DNA from 3 places in the Nocardia sp. NPDC102475 genome. Region 1 is predicted to be linked to each of the others. Evidence: riboswitches for the same ligand, from Rfam matches in the RefSeq annotation. Region 1 holds a riboswitch; each other region holds the start of a gene.
What was found. A riboswitch is a leader RNA that binds a small molecule or an ion and turns the genes downstream of it on or off. The one in region 1 is predicted to bind S-adenosylmethionine.
Positions count from the first base shown of each region.

Region 2: another riboswitch for S-adenosylmethionine. It lies ahead of ACZ60G_RS39440 (rhodanese-like domain-containing protein); the one in region 1 lies ahead of ACZ60G_RS19605 (aminotransferase class V-fold PLP-dependent enzyme).
Region 3: another riboswitch for S-adenosylmethionine. It lies ahead of ACZ60G_RS28365 (amino acid ABC transporter permease); the one in region 1 lies ahead of ACZ60G_RS19605 (aminotransferase class V-fold PLP-dependent enzyme).

Region 1 is NZ_JBVJLS010000010.1:96,380-101,296, forward strand. Features, by position in the region: gene ACZ60G_RS19595 (magnesium and cobalt transport protein CorA) at 1-154, opposite strand, end outside; gene ACZ60G_RS19600 (YbaB/EbfC family nucleoid-associated protein) at 158-670, opposite strand; gene ACZ60G_RS19605 (aminotransferase class V-fold PLP-dependent enzyme) at 937-2,259, opposite strand; SAM riboswitch class IV at 2,306-2,419, opposite strand; gene ACZ60G_RS19610 (LysE family translocator) at 2,533-3,168, shown strand; gene ACZ60G_RS19615 (DHA2 family efflux MFS transporter permease subunit) at 3,213-4,640, opposite strand; gene ACZ60G_RS19620 (MarR family winged helix-turn-helix transcriptional regulator) at 4,722-4,917, shown strand, end outside.
Region 2 is NZ_JBVJLS010000034.1:47,368-52,284, reverse strand. Features, by position in the region: gene ACZ60G_RS39450 (DUF8020 domain-containing protein) at 51-722, shown strand; gene ACZ60G_RS39445 (O-succinylhomoserine sulfhydrylase) at 844-2,058, opposite strand; gene ACZ60G_RS39440 (rhodanese-like domain-containing protein) at 2,055-2,471, opposite strand; SAM riboswitch class IV at 2,486-2,602, opposite strand; gene ACZ60G_RS39435 (Rv0361 family membrane protein) at 2,668-3,123, opposite strand; gene ACZ60G_RS39430 (FAD-dependent oxidoreductase) at 3,430-4,818, shown strand.
Region 3 is NZ_JBVJLS010000017.1:92,111-97,027, reverse strand. Features, by position in the region: gene ACZ60G_RS28380 (LppM family (lipo)protein) at 1-641, shown strand, start outside; gene ACZ60G_RS28375 (glycosyltransferase family 2 protein) at 650-1,792, shown strand; gene ACZ60G_RS28370 (hypothetical protein) at 1,975-2,682, opposite strand; SAM riboswitch class I at 3,021-3,114, shown strand; gene ACZ60G_RS28365 (amino acid ABC transporter permease) at 3,124-4,119, shown strand; gene ACZ60G_RS28360 (amino acid ABC transporter ATP-binding protein) at 4,116-4,895, shown strand; gene ACZ60G_RS28355 (ABC transporter substrate-binding protein) at 4,915-4,917, shown strand, end outside.

The DNA of each region.
Region 1 (4,917 bases):
GTCCGAATTCGTCATCGCCGATGCCGTCGCCGTCCTCGCTCAGCGCGCTGGTGAATTCCGCCACTTCGGCGGCGAATTCGGTGCCCAGCGCACCGATTTCGGTCGCGATCGAACGGAACTGCTCCGGATCGAGCCGGAAGTTGCTGTTGCCCATGACCTACCAGCCCTTCCAGTGCGGGCCCTCATCGTCCGGATCCTCGTCCAGCCGCCGGGGGAACTCGATCTGTGGTTCCGTTTCGGGCTCCGGCGGAGGCGGCGGCAGGATATTCCCGTCGGGCCGGGCGATCGTGGGCAGTTCGCCGAACGGATCCTCGGGCAGCCCGACCTCCGATACCGCCGCCAGCACCGGCGCCAGGCGCGCGTCGAGCTGCTCCTTGGCGGCCCGGGCCGCGGCCTGCGCCGCCTCGGTCACCGCCGCACCGAGCCGCTCCGGATTCGAGCGCTTGAACGCCTCCGGCGCCACCCACACATCCAGCGGAATACCCGCCGAATTAGCCGTCACCCGAACCAGCTGATCCTGTGACCAGCCCTGCACGGTCAGGTTCGCGAGCTCGGATTTGGCCGCGCCGAACTGCTCTAGCTGCCGCTCGTAGACATCGGTCATCTGGTCGACTCGTCCGAGCATCCCGTCCGTCCAGGACTGGAGCGCGTCCCGCTCTGCCGAATTCATTCAGCCGCCTTCCATTCCCCCGCCCCGGCCGGACGAGTGCCATCACACTTCTAGACGCAAGGGCTGGAGCGGCGGTTCCGTGGTACCGCAAATTGTTTGGTGAATTCTTCAGAGCGAAGCCTGCGCGCCCGAGGGATCACGCCAGCCTGGCCGAATCCGCTTGCGAGGTCCCGCGCATGTTCCTCCGCTGCTTGTGGATTCACCCGGCCCTCGGACCGCGTCGGCCCAATGCCGCGGGGGAGCTACGACTGCGCGGGCGGCTCCGATCAGCCGATCGAGCAGGGCGCGGCGCCGTCGTTGGTGTCGGGGCTGGCGAAGGGACGGGTCTCCGGTGTCGGATTCCAAAGTCCGTCAGTACTGGCGTAATTCCACGACGCCCCCTTGTCGACCAGGGTAGCGATGGCCTCGACCAGCCGATCCACATCGTCGGAGCTGGTGCCGAGGCCGATGCTGGCACGCAGCGCACCGTCCAGGCCGAGCCGCTCGAGCAGCGGGTGGGCGCAGAAGCGGCCGTCGCGAATGCCGATGCCGTGCTCCGCGGAGAGATAGGCCGCGACGTGTCCGGGGACGAATCCGTCCAGCGTGAAGGCGACGATGCCGACGGTGTCGGGGCTGTCGTCCCAGATGCGCAGCAGGTTGACGCCCGGAATCGTGGACAGCCCGGCGCGCAGGCGATCGGCGAGCCGTCGCTCATGCGCGGCAAGGGTTTTCGGATCGATCGCGCACAGCGCGTCGCATGCGGCGGCGAGCGCGGCCGCACCCAGGACATTCGGCGAACCGGCCTCGTGACGCTGCGGCGCCGATGCCCATTCCGCGCCGGTAGTGGTGACCTCGCGGACCGCCCCGCCGCCCGCCAGATACGGTTCGGCGGCATCGAGCCAATCCCGGCGTCCGACAAGCACTCCCGCGCCGAACGGTGCGTAGAGCTTGTGCCCGGAAAAGGCGAGGTAGTCGACTCCGGTGGCGCGCAGGCTGATTCGACGATGCGGTGCCAGTTGCGCGGCATCGACGAGAATGCGTGCACCGCACTGGTGCGCGATGGTGGCCAGGCGCTCGAGCGGCAGCACCTCACCGGTCACATTCGATGCTCCGGTGACCGCGAGCAATGCCGCCGGCCTACTGCACAATTCGGCGATCAGCTGACGGATCGTCTCATCGACGGTCGCCGCGGCTTTGACGACGCGACGACCGTGCCGGGTCCAGGGCAGGAAGTTCGCATGATGTTCGATATCCAGCACCACGGTGTCGCCGGGCACGCAGGCGGCGAGCAGATTCAGCGAATCGGTGGTGTTGCGGGTGAACACCACGACTTGGTCGTCGGCGGCGTCGAGGAAGCGGGTGACCGAACCACGCGCGGCCTCGTAGCACTCGGTGGAGATTCGCGAGGCGTAACCGGCGCCGCGGTGCACGCTCGCGTAGAACGGCAGCAGCTGCTGCACGCGGTCGGTGACCTGCGCCAATGCCGGTGCGCTAGCGGCGTAGTCGAAGTTCGCGTAGGTGGTCGTTCCGCCCTGCACGAGCGGCACCCGGAGGTCGTCGCCGGAAACACGGGCGAGGGCAGCACACCTCTGTTCAACTACAGCGGTCATCACAAAATCCCATCGGCTGTGGGACCCGAAATCAGGTGATCATCCGAGTCCGCGCTTGCCGCACCCGGTCGGGCTGCGGCCCGGTCGTCACCCGGAGCACCCCACCGCGGAGGAGGGTTGCCGACCAGCTAGCCGGGGCTTGACGCTGGTACTCATGACCTGAACCGAGATTGGCAGATGCCGCACCGCCCTGTCAACCGGCCACTTGCTGCATACACATGCAGTCGAATAAATAAACTTGCAATGCCGAGTGATATGCGATCTGATCGAGAGGTGACACTTTCCCTGCTGCTCAGCTTTATCGGCCTGTGCATTCTGCTGTCGATCACGCCCGGCCCGGATTCGTTCCTGGTGCTGCGATTCTCGATCGTGGACGCGCGACCCGGTATTGCCGCGGCGATCGGCTCGGCATTGGGCGGGATCGTGTGGGCGGTGGTGGTCGCGGCGGGCGTCGCCGCCCTGCTGGAACAGTCCGCGACGGCCTACCGGACGCTCAAGGTCATCGGCGGAATCTACCTGGTGTACTTGGGAATTCGCGCGCTGATCGATCACCGCAAGCAGCGCGGGGCGGGCACCGCCGCGGCGGCCGGACAGTCGGCCGCGCAGGCTCCCGTCTCGATCCGCTCGGCATTCGCCGCAGGCCTGGTGTCGTGCATGTTCAACCCGAAGGTCGGGCTGTTCTACCTCGCGGTACTGCCGCAATTCCTCACCGATGTCACGTTTTTGAACACTCTCGCGCTCGGGGCCATCGAATGCTCCATAGCCGCCGTCGAGATGATCCTGCTCGCCGTGCTGGCGTCACGAGCGGTTGCGATGTTGCGCCGCCCACAGGTTCGCGATCGGCTCGAACAGATCAGCGCGGCCATTCTCGCCGCGCTCGGCATCGGCACGGCCGCTTCCGCCGCGTAATCCGTCGTGCGCCTGGCCGGTCGCCACCGACCAGGCGCACAGCGTCACCGGTTTGGCTGAATCTCCTTGCGCCACAGCAATAGTGACGCGAACAACGAGATGACCGAGGCAGCCGTGAGCCACCAGAACGCTTGCCGGAATCCGGCATCCACCGGCAATCCCGCAGCGGCCGCGCGATACAGCACCACCGCGAGCAGTGCCGCTCCGATCGACCCGCCGACCCGCTGCAGAATATTCACGAACGATGCCGCATCCGGCAGCTGCTCGGGCCGTGCCGCGGCGTAGGCCGCAGCGATGATCGGCACCCCGGTCAATCCGGTCGCCACGCCGCGGATCAACAGAAGTGCCTGCACGACAACGGGATTCATCGAAGCATCGCCGAGCGCGAACGGCACGGTGACCGCGGCCGTCACCGCACTGCCGACCACCGCGACCACTCCCCCGCCGTACCGATCGGTCAACCGGCCGCCGATGGGCAGCGCGATGATGCCACCGATCCCGAAGGACATGAGCAGCAAACCCGTCGCGATGAGACCGTCGCGGTGCAGCACTTGAAAGTACAACGGCAGCAACAGCATTGCCCCGAACAGCGACGCACCGGCGAAGTAGTTCGCCACATTCGCCGTCGCGAATATCGGATGCCGGAACAGTCCGACATCGAGCAGACTTCCGCCACCACCGCGCACCGACCGCACCACGAACAGGCCGAGCGCCAGCACCCCGACCACCACCGACACCCACACCGTCGGCGCGGAAACGCTACCGCGACTGCCGAATTCACCAAGTCCATAGACCAGCGCCGACAGCCCGACCGCGATCAATGCGAATCCGGTGGCATCGAATCGACCGCCGTTGCCCGACGCCTGCGCCCGCGGCAACAACCGACGCCCCAGGACGAATGCCACCAGCCCGAACGGGATATTGATCAGGAACAACCACTCCCAGTCCAGATTCGCCAGCATGACGCCGCCGATGGTCGGTCCGATCGCGGGCGCGGCGACCACCGCGATGCCGACGACACTCATCACCCTGCCCAACCGATGCGGACCCGCGACCTGCCCGAGCAGCGTCTGCCCGGCGGGCACCAATAGCCCCGCGGCCAGCCCCTGCGCGATCCGAAAACCGATGAGCCAGCCGATATTCGGAGCCAGCGCACACAGTCCTGAGGTCACCGTGAATCCGGCGAGCGCGGTCAACCAGACCCGGTCCATTCCGAATTGCCGCCCGAGCCAACCGCACAGCGGCAGCGTGACGGCGAGTGCGAGCAGATACCCGCTCGCGATCCACTGGGCACTGTCCAGTGCCGCACCGAGATCCGTCGCGATGGAGTTCAGCCCGATATTCACCAGCGACGTGTCCAACATGCTCATGACGGCGCCGAAGACCACCACACCGGCCACCCGCCAGACCCGTGCGGGAATGGGTTCGAGTGCGGGCGCGGTGGCGGCGACGGCCGTTCGAGTATCCGACATGGATCCTCCGCTATTTGTAGACAACCTAGATTGCGGAGATTATCAACAATCTGGCTACTCAACAATAGATATGATTACCGAATGCCCGCTGACCACATTTACCCCCGCGGCCTGCTCCGCTTCCCGACGTACGCGCTCGGCAAGCTGCACAAGGCCGTACACGCCGAGATGGGCACGTCATTGCGTGAACACTGGGTGCTGGTCTGCCTGGAGGAATTCGACGACCTGTCCCAGCAGCAGGTCTCCACCGCGCTCGGCATCGACCGCAGCGAGGTGG
Region 2 (4,917 bases), on a different contig from region 1:
GCGCAGGTCCGTCTCGCATGCCTGATCCATGAAATAGAAAAGGACATTTCGTGATCGAAACCTCGCGCATCGCGGCGATCGGTATCGCATGCGTTGCAGCAATCGCGCCGGTAACCGCCCACGCGGAAGCCTCCGCCGAACATGACATCGAGTACAAGGTCACCTCGGTGGAACGTGTTGTGACAACTACACTATCGGGAGGGACCTTCGTACTCGACCACGATCACAGCTCGTTCACGATTCGCGATGAGAGCGGCGCACCCGTGCTGGTCGTGCCAACGCGATTCACCGTGGGCGACAAGGTGCTCACAGTCGACTCCGCACTCGGCAAAGATGCGAAGGAGCTGCGGTTGACGCCCGGTGAGCTGCGACCCGCCGCCACGCCGGTCGCGACGCCGGTCGCATCGCCCGTCGAGAACCAGGCTGCGATGGCGGAGTTCTCGACCCGATTGGGGCTCGCCGCCACGCTCGGCACATTCGTCGGCACCGTGATCGGTCTGGTCGTCGGGGGCGTTACCGGATGCATTGTGGGTTTGCCGCTGTTCGCGGTCGGCTGCATACCTGCCGCGATCGCCGGTGCGGGGATCGGCGGCGTTCTGGGGACAATTGTTGCCGGGGGACCGGTCCTGATGCTTTCGGCCGTGGAGCTGATCGACACGCTCAACGCGCCCGCCGGTACGACTAAATGGGCGCAGAACTCTTCTCTGAAACCTGCGAATTAGGTGATCAGCAATGCGGCGCGATACGGCGCGCCGCATCCCCGATGGCGGCGGCCGGCGGCGGAAACCAGCCACCAGCCAGCCGACTCCACACCGGCGTTACCGACAGCACAGCCTCATACATCTAGCTGAGCGCGTGGTCCAAATCGCTCAGCAGATCCTCGACATCCTCCAGCCCAACCGAGATGCGGACGACACCGTCGGACAGGCCGATGGTGGCGCGGCCTTCGGGGCCCATGGCGCGGTGGGTTGTGGTGGCGGGGTGGGTGATGAGGGTTTTGGAGTCGCCGAGGTTGTTGGAGATATCGATGATGCGCAGGCGGTTGAGGACCTCGAAGGCGCGCTTCTTGGCCTCGGCCTCCGGCGCGTTCAGTTCGAAGGTGACCACGGTGCCGCCGCCGCTCATCTGGCCGGTCGCCAGGTCGTACTGCGGATGCGACTCCAGGTACGGGTAGCGCACCCACGAGACGGATTTGTTGGCCTCGAGGAAGCGGGCGATGCGCAATGCGGATTCGGTCGAGTGACGCACGCGCAGTGGCATGGTCTCCAAACCCTTGAGCAGGGTCCATGCGTTGAACGGGCTCAGCGCCGGACCGGTATGGCGCATAAGGTTTTTCACCGGGCCGTCGATGTAGTCCTGGGTGCCGAGGATCGCACCACCGAGCACCCGGCCCTGACCATCGATGTGCTTGGTACCCGAATACACCAGCACGTCCGCACCGAGTTCGAAACCGCGCTGCAGCAGTGGCGTGGCGAAGACGTTGTCCAGCACCACTTTCGCGCCCGCCGCATGCGCGAGCTCGGTCACCCGGCGCACGTCGACCAGCGTCTGCATCGGATTGGCCGGTGTCTCGAAGAACACGGCCTGGGTCGGCACCGAAAGCGCCTGCTCCCACTGATCCAGATCATCGCCGTCGACGAAGACCGTCTCCACACCCCAGCGCGGCAGGATCTCGTTGCACACCACGAAGCACGAGCCGAACAGGCTGCGCGCGGCCACAAGTCGATCGCCCGCGCCCAAAAGCGCACCCAGCGCGGTGAATACGGCCGACATGCCGCTCGCGGTAGCGAAACATGCTTCGGCGCCGTCGATCAGACGTAGCCGCTCCTCGAACATGGCGACCGTCGGGTTGCCGTAGCGGGAGTAGACGAAATGCTCGATATCGCCGGTGAACGCGGCCTCGGCCGCCTCGGCGCTCTCGTAGACGAAACCGGAGGACAGGTACAGCGCCTCGGCGGTTTCCTCGAATCCCGAGCGGCGCAGGCCGCCTCGTACGCCGAGCGTCGCGGGACCGACACCTTCGGGCAGCGGCTTGTCGAACGAACCGCCGGTGATCATGACTGCCGCCAGGGCAGGCCGATGGCGCGCCAGCCGGAGCCGCCGCGATGTCCGAGCTCATCGATCGGGCCTTCGAAGCCCTCCAGCACATTGAACGACGGGGCGATGCCGGCCCCGGTCGCGGCGACCGCCGCACCGATGGAACGCTGTCCGGAGCGACAGAGGAAGACGACGGGCGCGGCCGGATCGCGACCCTCCAGCGCCTTGGTCAGCTGCTCGACGAACTCACCGTTGCGGGCGCCGTTGCTGTCGACCCATTCGATCAGCACCGTCGGCCGTTCGATCGAAGTCGTATCCGGCACACCGACGAAACGCCATTCGGCCTCGGTGCGCACGTCTACCAGGACAGCTTCGGGATTGTCCTGCAACAACTCCCACGCCTGCTGTGGGGTGATATCACCGGCATATGTCATGCGATCCTCCTGTGAATCCACGCTTGCCGCACCTGGGTTTCGGTACACGGCCAGGTCGTCACCCGGAGCACCCCACCGCGGAGGAGGGTTGCCGACCAGCCAGCCGGGGCTTGGCGCTGGTACTCATGACCTGAAAATGAGATTGCCTGGGCAGGGGCCGCCATGTCAAACCCCAGTTCGCGCCGCGCATAAGGAATCAACCGCAGACGATCCATCGGTCTTGGGAGCGGGTCAGATTCCAGGTTGCCGGGGTCTCCCGGCCCTCGACCGCGATGGTCACCGTCGCCTTGGCCTTATCGCCGTCGACCATCGCATTCTCAATCTTGGTGACCTTGATCGACTTTCCGGCCGCGGTCCCGCCGAACTGACCGGCGAGCGGCGTCTTGCTCTCGTCGAAGCCGGGACAGGCCACGCCCGGCGGCGGCGTGTTGTCGGTGGTGGCGCGGGCCTCCGCGTAGCGCTGCACCGCGGCCGCGATCTTGTCCGATTCTGTGACATTTTTCTCAGCGGGCGAAAGCACCGCACCGAGCACGATCGCGACCAGCACGACGGCGGCGAAGACGGCAGCCGCGATGAACGGCGCGATGGAGCGACGATCGGTCTGATCGACCTCGATTACGGGTTCTTCATCGGTGCCCTGCTGCTCTGTCATGGGTCGATCATCCCTGGTGGACGGCGGTATCCGGCATTCGGCCCCGAGACTTGCGCCGCGAGGATTTGATAGATGTGCGCAGAGCGGGTAGTCACGGTAGGTGGGCCGGGGCAGCAAACACCCGGTGTACGCACCGCCGCAGGGTGCGCGCTGTGCCACCGATAGAATCGCGAAACTGCGGCGTGGCTGTCATAGCCGAGATGGCCGCCTGTTCGCATCAGCAGATGCGACCGAGAGGGTGCGTCAAGTTAGCCTAAGCTAAGACTGACGCCGTAATTGTTTCGACCATAAGGGTGCGCGTAAAAGATGACCGAACAAAGTGCAGCGACTCGCCCGCTTCGCATCGCGATCGTGGGCGCGGGACCGGCCGGAATCTACGCCGCCGACGCGTTGATGAAGTCCGATGCCGAGGTGAGCATCGACCTGTACGAGCGCATGCCCGCGCCGTTCGGGTTGATCCGCTACGGCGTCGCGCCGGACCATCCGCGCATCAAGGGCATCATCACCGCCCTGCACAAGGTGCTGGACAAGCCGCAGGTCCGCCTGCTCGGCAATATCGACTACGGCACCGACATCACCCTCGACGATCTGCGCACGTTCTATGACGCGGTGATCTTCTCCACCGGCGCCAACGCCGACCGCGCGCTGCCCATCCCCGGCATCGACCTGGACGGCAGCTACGGCGCCGCGGACTTCGTCTCCTGGTACGACGGTCATCCGGACGTGCCGCGCACCTGGCCGCTGGACGCGGAGAAGGTCGCGGTCCTGGGTGTCGGCAATGTTGCGCTCGACGTGGCGCGTGTGCTGGCCAAGACTGGTGACGAACTGCTGCCGACCGAGATCCCGCCGAACGTCTACAACGGCCTGCAGGCCAATAAGGCGATCGAGGTGCACGTCTTCGGCCGCCGCGGCCCGGCGCAGGCCAAGTTCACCCCGCTCGAGCTGCGTGAACTCGACCATTCGCCGACCATCGAGGTCATCGTCGATCCCGAGGACATCGACTACGACGAGGGCTCCGAGGCCGCGCGCAGGCACTCCAAGCAGGTCGACATGATCGCCAACACTCTGGAGCAGTGGGCCATCCGCGATGTCGGTAACCGCCCGCACAAGCTGTTCCTGCACTTCTTCGAGTCCCCGGCCGAGATCCTCGGCGAGGACGGCAAGGTCGCCGGCCTGCGCACCGAGCGCACCCAGCTCGACGGCACCGGCAATGTCAAGGGCACCGGCGTGTTCAAGGACTGGGACATCCAGGCTGTCTACCGCGCCGTCGGCTACCTGTCGCAGAACCTGACCAACCTGCCGTTCGACGATCAGGCCGGTGTCGTTCCCAACGAGGCCGGACGCGTCCTCGCCGACGAAGACGCCGACGGTGCTGACCGCTACCTGCCCGCCACCTACGTCACCGGCTGGATCAAGCGCGGCCCGGTCGGCCTCATCGGCCACACCAAGGGCGACGCCAACGAGACCGTTGCCTGCCTGCTCGACGACAGCGTGAACTTCACTCCGGCCGCCAAGCCGGAACTGGACGCGGTCACCGAATTCCTGGAGAGCAAGGGCATCCCGTTCACCACCTGGCAGGGCTGGTACCGCCTGGACGCGCACGAGCGCGCCCTCGGCGAGCCGGAGGGCCGCGAGCGCGTCAAGGTCGTCGAGCGCGAGGACATGCTGCGCGCCAGCGAGCCGCACAAGGTCTAGTGCGCACCCCACGGGGGTGTGACCGTCACCTCCTGTGGTTCTCGACAATCCGACACGGCTGCGGCAGCGCAAAATCTGTCGGGTCTGCGGCAGCGGAAA
Region 3 (4,917 bases), on a different contig from region 1:
GCCTGCGGGTGCAGGTGTCGATGGGTGTGTCGTCCAATGACCGGGTCTCCGGTCGGATCGTGGCCGCGGTGGTTCCCGCGGACGCCAATGACAAGGGCCCGCAGTTGAAGGCGCCCGATTCGCTGGCCGCGAAGGTGCGGGTCGAGCCGTACAGCCAGGACGGCTATGTGGGCAGCAAGGTGTTCTTCGAGGATCTGTCCTTCGGTGAGGTCGGCCAGCTCGGCGCGCTCTCCGATCAGACCCAGGGCATGTTCAACCTGTCGTTCCAGCGCACCGGCGACCTGGTCAGCCTCAATGGCCGGGTCGATCTGAAATCCGTTCCGCCGCACGGTTCGGATGTGCAGTTCACCGTGGCTTTCCCGGCCCGCGTCGCCAAGACCAACGGCAATCGCGAGGACGACTCGACCGTCTCCTGGAAACTGCCGCCCGGCGATGTCTCTACCCTGCGCGCCGAGGTCAGCTACGCGGACCCGAATACCCGCTCCTTCGCGGGCTGGGCAGGCATCGTCGGTGGTATCACCCTCGCCGTCGCCGCCATCATCGCCGCCATCGCCTACATGGACCGCAACCCGGCACCGCCCGGCGCACCGGAAACCAACTTCTCACCGAGCAATCTGTGGCGTTCGCTGACCCGCCGCTGACGCGAACGTTGCGCGCGGGCGCGGCGATCGCCGCGTGGGCGGGTGCGGGTATCGCGCTGTTCGGTTGCGGGACCGCGTTATTCAACCGCGTGACGGTGCGCAGGCTCTCGACCGGACCGAATACGGTGATCGAGCCGGTGTCGGTGTGTATCCCGGCACGCGATGAGGCACACCGACTGCCCGAGCTGATCGATGATCTCCGTGGTCAGGCGGGTGTGCCGCGACTACAGGTGCTGATTCTCGACGACGCGTCGTCGGACGGGACCGAAGCGGCCGCGCTCGACGCGATTGCGGGCGATTCGCGCTTCACTGTGTTCCGCTCCGAGGCCGAACCCGCGCCCGGATGGACCGGAAAGGCCGCGGCCTGCGCGCGACTGGCCGAGTTGGCGGATGCCACGGTGCTGATCTTTCTCGATGCCGATGTGCGACTGGCACCGAATGCGATCGCCGCGGCGACCGCCGAATTGCGCCGCAGCCGAGCCGCATTGTTGTCACCGTGGCCGTACCAGGTGACCGAATCGCTGGCCGAGGCGCTGGTGCAGCCGCTGCTGTGCTGGTCGTGGGCGACGAGCCTGCCGATCGCGGCCGCCAATCGCAGCCTGCGCCCCTCGACAGCCGTGGCCTGCGGCCAGTTCTTGGTGTTCGACGCCACCGCCTACCACGCCATCGGCGGGCATTCCGCGGTCGCCGCGAGCCCGACCGAGGACCTGGATATCGCTCGCGCACTGCGTCGCTCGGGTCGCCGGACCGCGCTGGTCGCGGCAGGCCGAGCGGCGAGCACCCGAATGTACCGTGGCGCAGCCGAACTGGAGATCGGTTACAACCGCTGGCTGTGGTCCGCGTACGGCGGCACGACAATCGGCGGCGCGGCGGTGGGAGCCGTTGCGACACTGGCCTACTGGGCGCCCCCATTGGCCGCGATCGGCGGCCGGGGCTCCATACGCACCGCCGGTCTCATCGGCTACGGCGCCGCGGTCGCCAGCCGCCTGCTCGCGCGCTCACTGGAACGCGGCACCACGACCCGCACGGACGCCCTTGCGGCCCTGGCACATCCGATCTCCATCGACGCCTACCTCCGCCTCTGGACCCGCGCCCACCGCGCCCACCGCACCAACACCTTGACCTGGAAGTCCCGCCCCTTGACCCGCTGATCAAGATCAGGTGGAATCCGTGACGGCATCGCCCGAGAAGACCCAGCCGCCAGTGCCACCTGATCTTGATCGGTCCTCAGGACTCTCGGGGATGGGCGGGCTGCTCCGGCGACCGCAGTCGATTCCGCGGGGCCGGGATCTGTCCACGGGCCCCGAGCCTGTCTCGGCCAGGGGCCCGTGGATCAGCGCACTGTGGTGAGTCCTATGGTCGGGACGAAGAAGCAGGACTTGGTGCCGTTGTCCACGGTTCCGAAGACTGCGGCGAGTACCGTGCCGGATCCTGTGTCGACCGGAACCGCGCGCACCCCACCGACCGGGAATACGGCGAAGAAGTCTTGGACGGCGCGTTCGGCCATTGGCCTTATCTCGGTCGGGGTTTCGGCGGGCACCATCGTGCGGACCACATCGGAGATCGATCCCATGGCGGTGATGCCGCTGCGGCCATTGGCCAGGTTGACCCAGGCGACGTTCATGCCCGAAGCATTCGTGCCGTCCGGGCCGAGGCCGTAGGGGACGAAGGTGAACATGACCTGGCCCGCCTTGACGGCGGTCGGGTCGAGTCCCGGAATGGCCACCGTGGTTTTGGGCCACGGCCCCGGGACCGCGCCCGCAACCGCGGGCACCAGACCGAGGCTGCCGGTGCCGGAGCAGAGCGGCGCGACCGCCGGGTACAGGAACGGGTCGATGCCGAAGGTGCGCAGCGCGTCCACGACGGCTCGGTAACCGGCGAACAGATCACCGGGTGCGGCCTGGGCGGACGGCGCGGTCGCGGCCGGAACGGCTGGTGCGGGTATCGGCGCCGGACCCGCGGCGGCGATGCCGGGGGCGGCGAGAGTCAGCGCGGCCGTAGCGGTCGCGATGGCGGTTAGCGTGGTCAGACGGCGCAGCATGGTCACGGCGGACCTCCTCATCGTCGGGCACGAATCGAGGTCCGAGAGTACTCCGGCAAACCTTCGCAACAGCGTTTATTCGGGTGGTCGACACGTTCGTGCCGCGCGCCCCTATGGGCCGCCAAGGCGATCCGCAGGCGGGCAATCCGGACGAAGAGCACGCGGAGAACTCGGTCCGAAATGCCGCGATCCACCGCATGACCGGGCCAATAGTGCCTGCTCACGACCCTGCAAACAAGGTCTGCGCTCACGCTGATTCGTATCCTTGTGCCGGACTTCGCCTGCTTCGCATGATATTTCGGCTAGACCCATTGACCGACCCGTGCTCGGCGTCGGACACACCATCCAGAGCGACCGAGAGACCTGGCTCATCGACGTCGCAGCAACCCCCCGGTCACCGGGTGCGGGTGCTTCCGCCGGGAACGATGGAGGAACCGAAATATGAGCGCATCCGTCGCATCCGATACTCCGGTATCGGATGTCCCGATACCGGCTGCACCCACCGCCACCGTAAGCACTACCGACGCACCGGCGATCGCCAAGCCCTGGCACCCCTGGCGCTGGGTTGTCAGCGCCATCGCGCTCGTGCTGCTCGCCCAGTTCGTCCATGGACTGGCCACCAATCCGGGCTGGGATTGGTCGACGTTCGCCAAGTACTTCACCGCGAAATCGGTGCTGTCGGCGCTGAAGGTCACCTTGGAGCTGACCCTGTGGGGTACGGCACTGGGATTCCTGATCGGTACGGCATTGGCGATCGCCCGACTGTCGAATAATCCGGTGCTGCGGGTGATCTCGTGGGTCTACATCTGGGCGTTCCGCTCGATTCCGCTGATCGTGCAGCTGCTGTTCTGGTTCAACATCGCCTACCTGTACCACACGCTCTCGCTCGGAATCCCGTTCGGCCCTTCCTTTCTCACCTTCGAGGTGAACGGGGTGATCAGCGGTTTCACCGCGGCGGTCATCGGACTCGCACTGCATCAGGCGGCGTATGCGGCCGAGATCATCCGCGCCGGATACATTTCGGTCGATCCGGGGCAGCTGGAAGCGGCTGCCGCACTCGGTATTCCACGGGGGCGCCAGTTCCGCACGGTCATCGTCCCGCAGGCCATGCGCTCGATTCTGCCGAATGCGACCAATGAGGTGATCAGCCTGTTCAAGGGCACCTCGATCGTCTCGGTCATGGCGATCGCGGAACTCTTCTACCAGGTCCAGGTGATCTACGGCCGCAACGGCCGGGTGGTGCCACTGCTCATGGTGGCCACGATCTGGTACATCGTGCTGACCACGATTCTGTCGGTGGTGCAGTTCTATATCGAACGCCACTACGCCAAGGGCGCGCACCGCACGCCCCCACCGACACCGGTGCAGAAGGTTCGGCGCAGACTCCGCGAAATCGCCGAAATCGGTTCCACCGCACCGCGCGGGGCTACCCGATGAGCGCGCCGGTGGCCCCGGCTCCTGCGGTACAGGTGCGCGGGGTGCGTAAGTCCTACGGCAGCAGCGAGGTACTCACTGGCATCGACCTGACCGTACGGGCCGGTGAAGTGGTCACCGTGATCGGACCGTCCGGTTCCGGCAAGTCGACGCTGCTGCGGGTGGTCAACCACCTGGAGTCGCTGGATGCGGGCACCGTGCACATCGACGGCGAACTGATCGGATATCGGCTGCGCCGCAATAAGTTGCACGCGCTGTCAGACCGCGAAGTGCGCAAACAGCGCTCGCATATCGGCTTCGTCTTCCAGCAGTTCAATCTCTTCCCGCATCTGACGGTGCTCGACAATGTCACGCTCGCACCGATTTCCGCGCAGGGTCGTCCGCGTGCGGAAATCGAGTCCGAGGCACGGGATTTGCTCGAGCGGGTCGGCATCGGCGACCTGACCGACGCCTATCCGCGGCGGCTGTCCGGCGGACAACAGCAGCGCGTTGCCATCGCGCGGGCGTTGGCACTGCGACCGCCGGTGATCCTCTTCGACGAACCCACCTCCGCACTGGATCCGGAGCTCGTCGGCGAAGTCCTCGATGTGATCCGCGATCTCGCCGACGGCGGGACCGCGCTGGTGATCGTCACCCACGAAATCGGTTTCGCCCGTGAGGTCGCCGACACCGTCGTATTCCTCGACGGCGGCGTGATCGTCGAACAAGGTCCGCCCGCCGCCGTACTCGACAACCCGCAACACCCGCGCACCCGCGCATTTCTGTCCCGAGTCCGCTGAGCGCGGTGCGCGCTCCCCGATG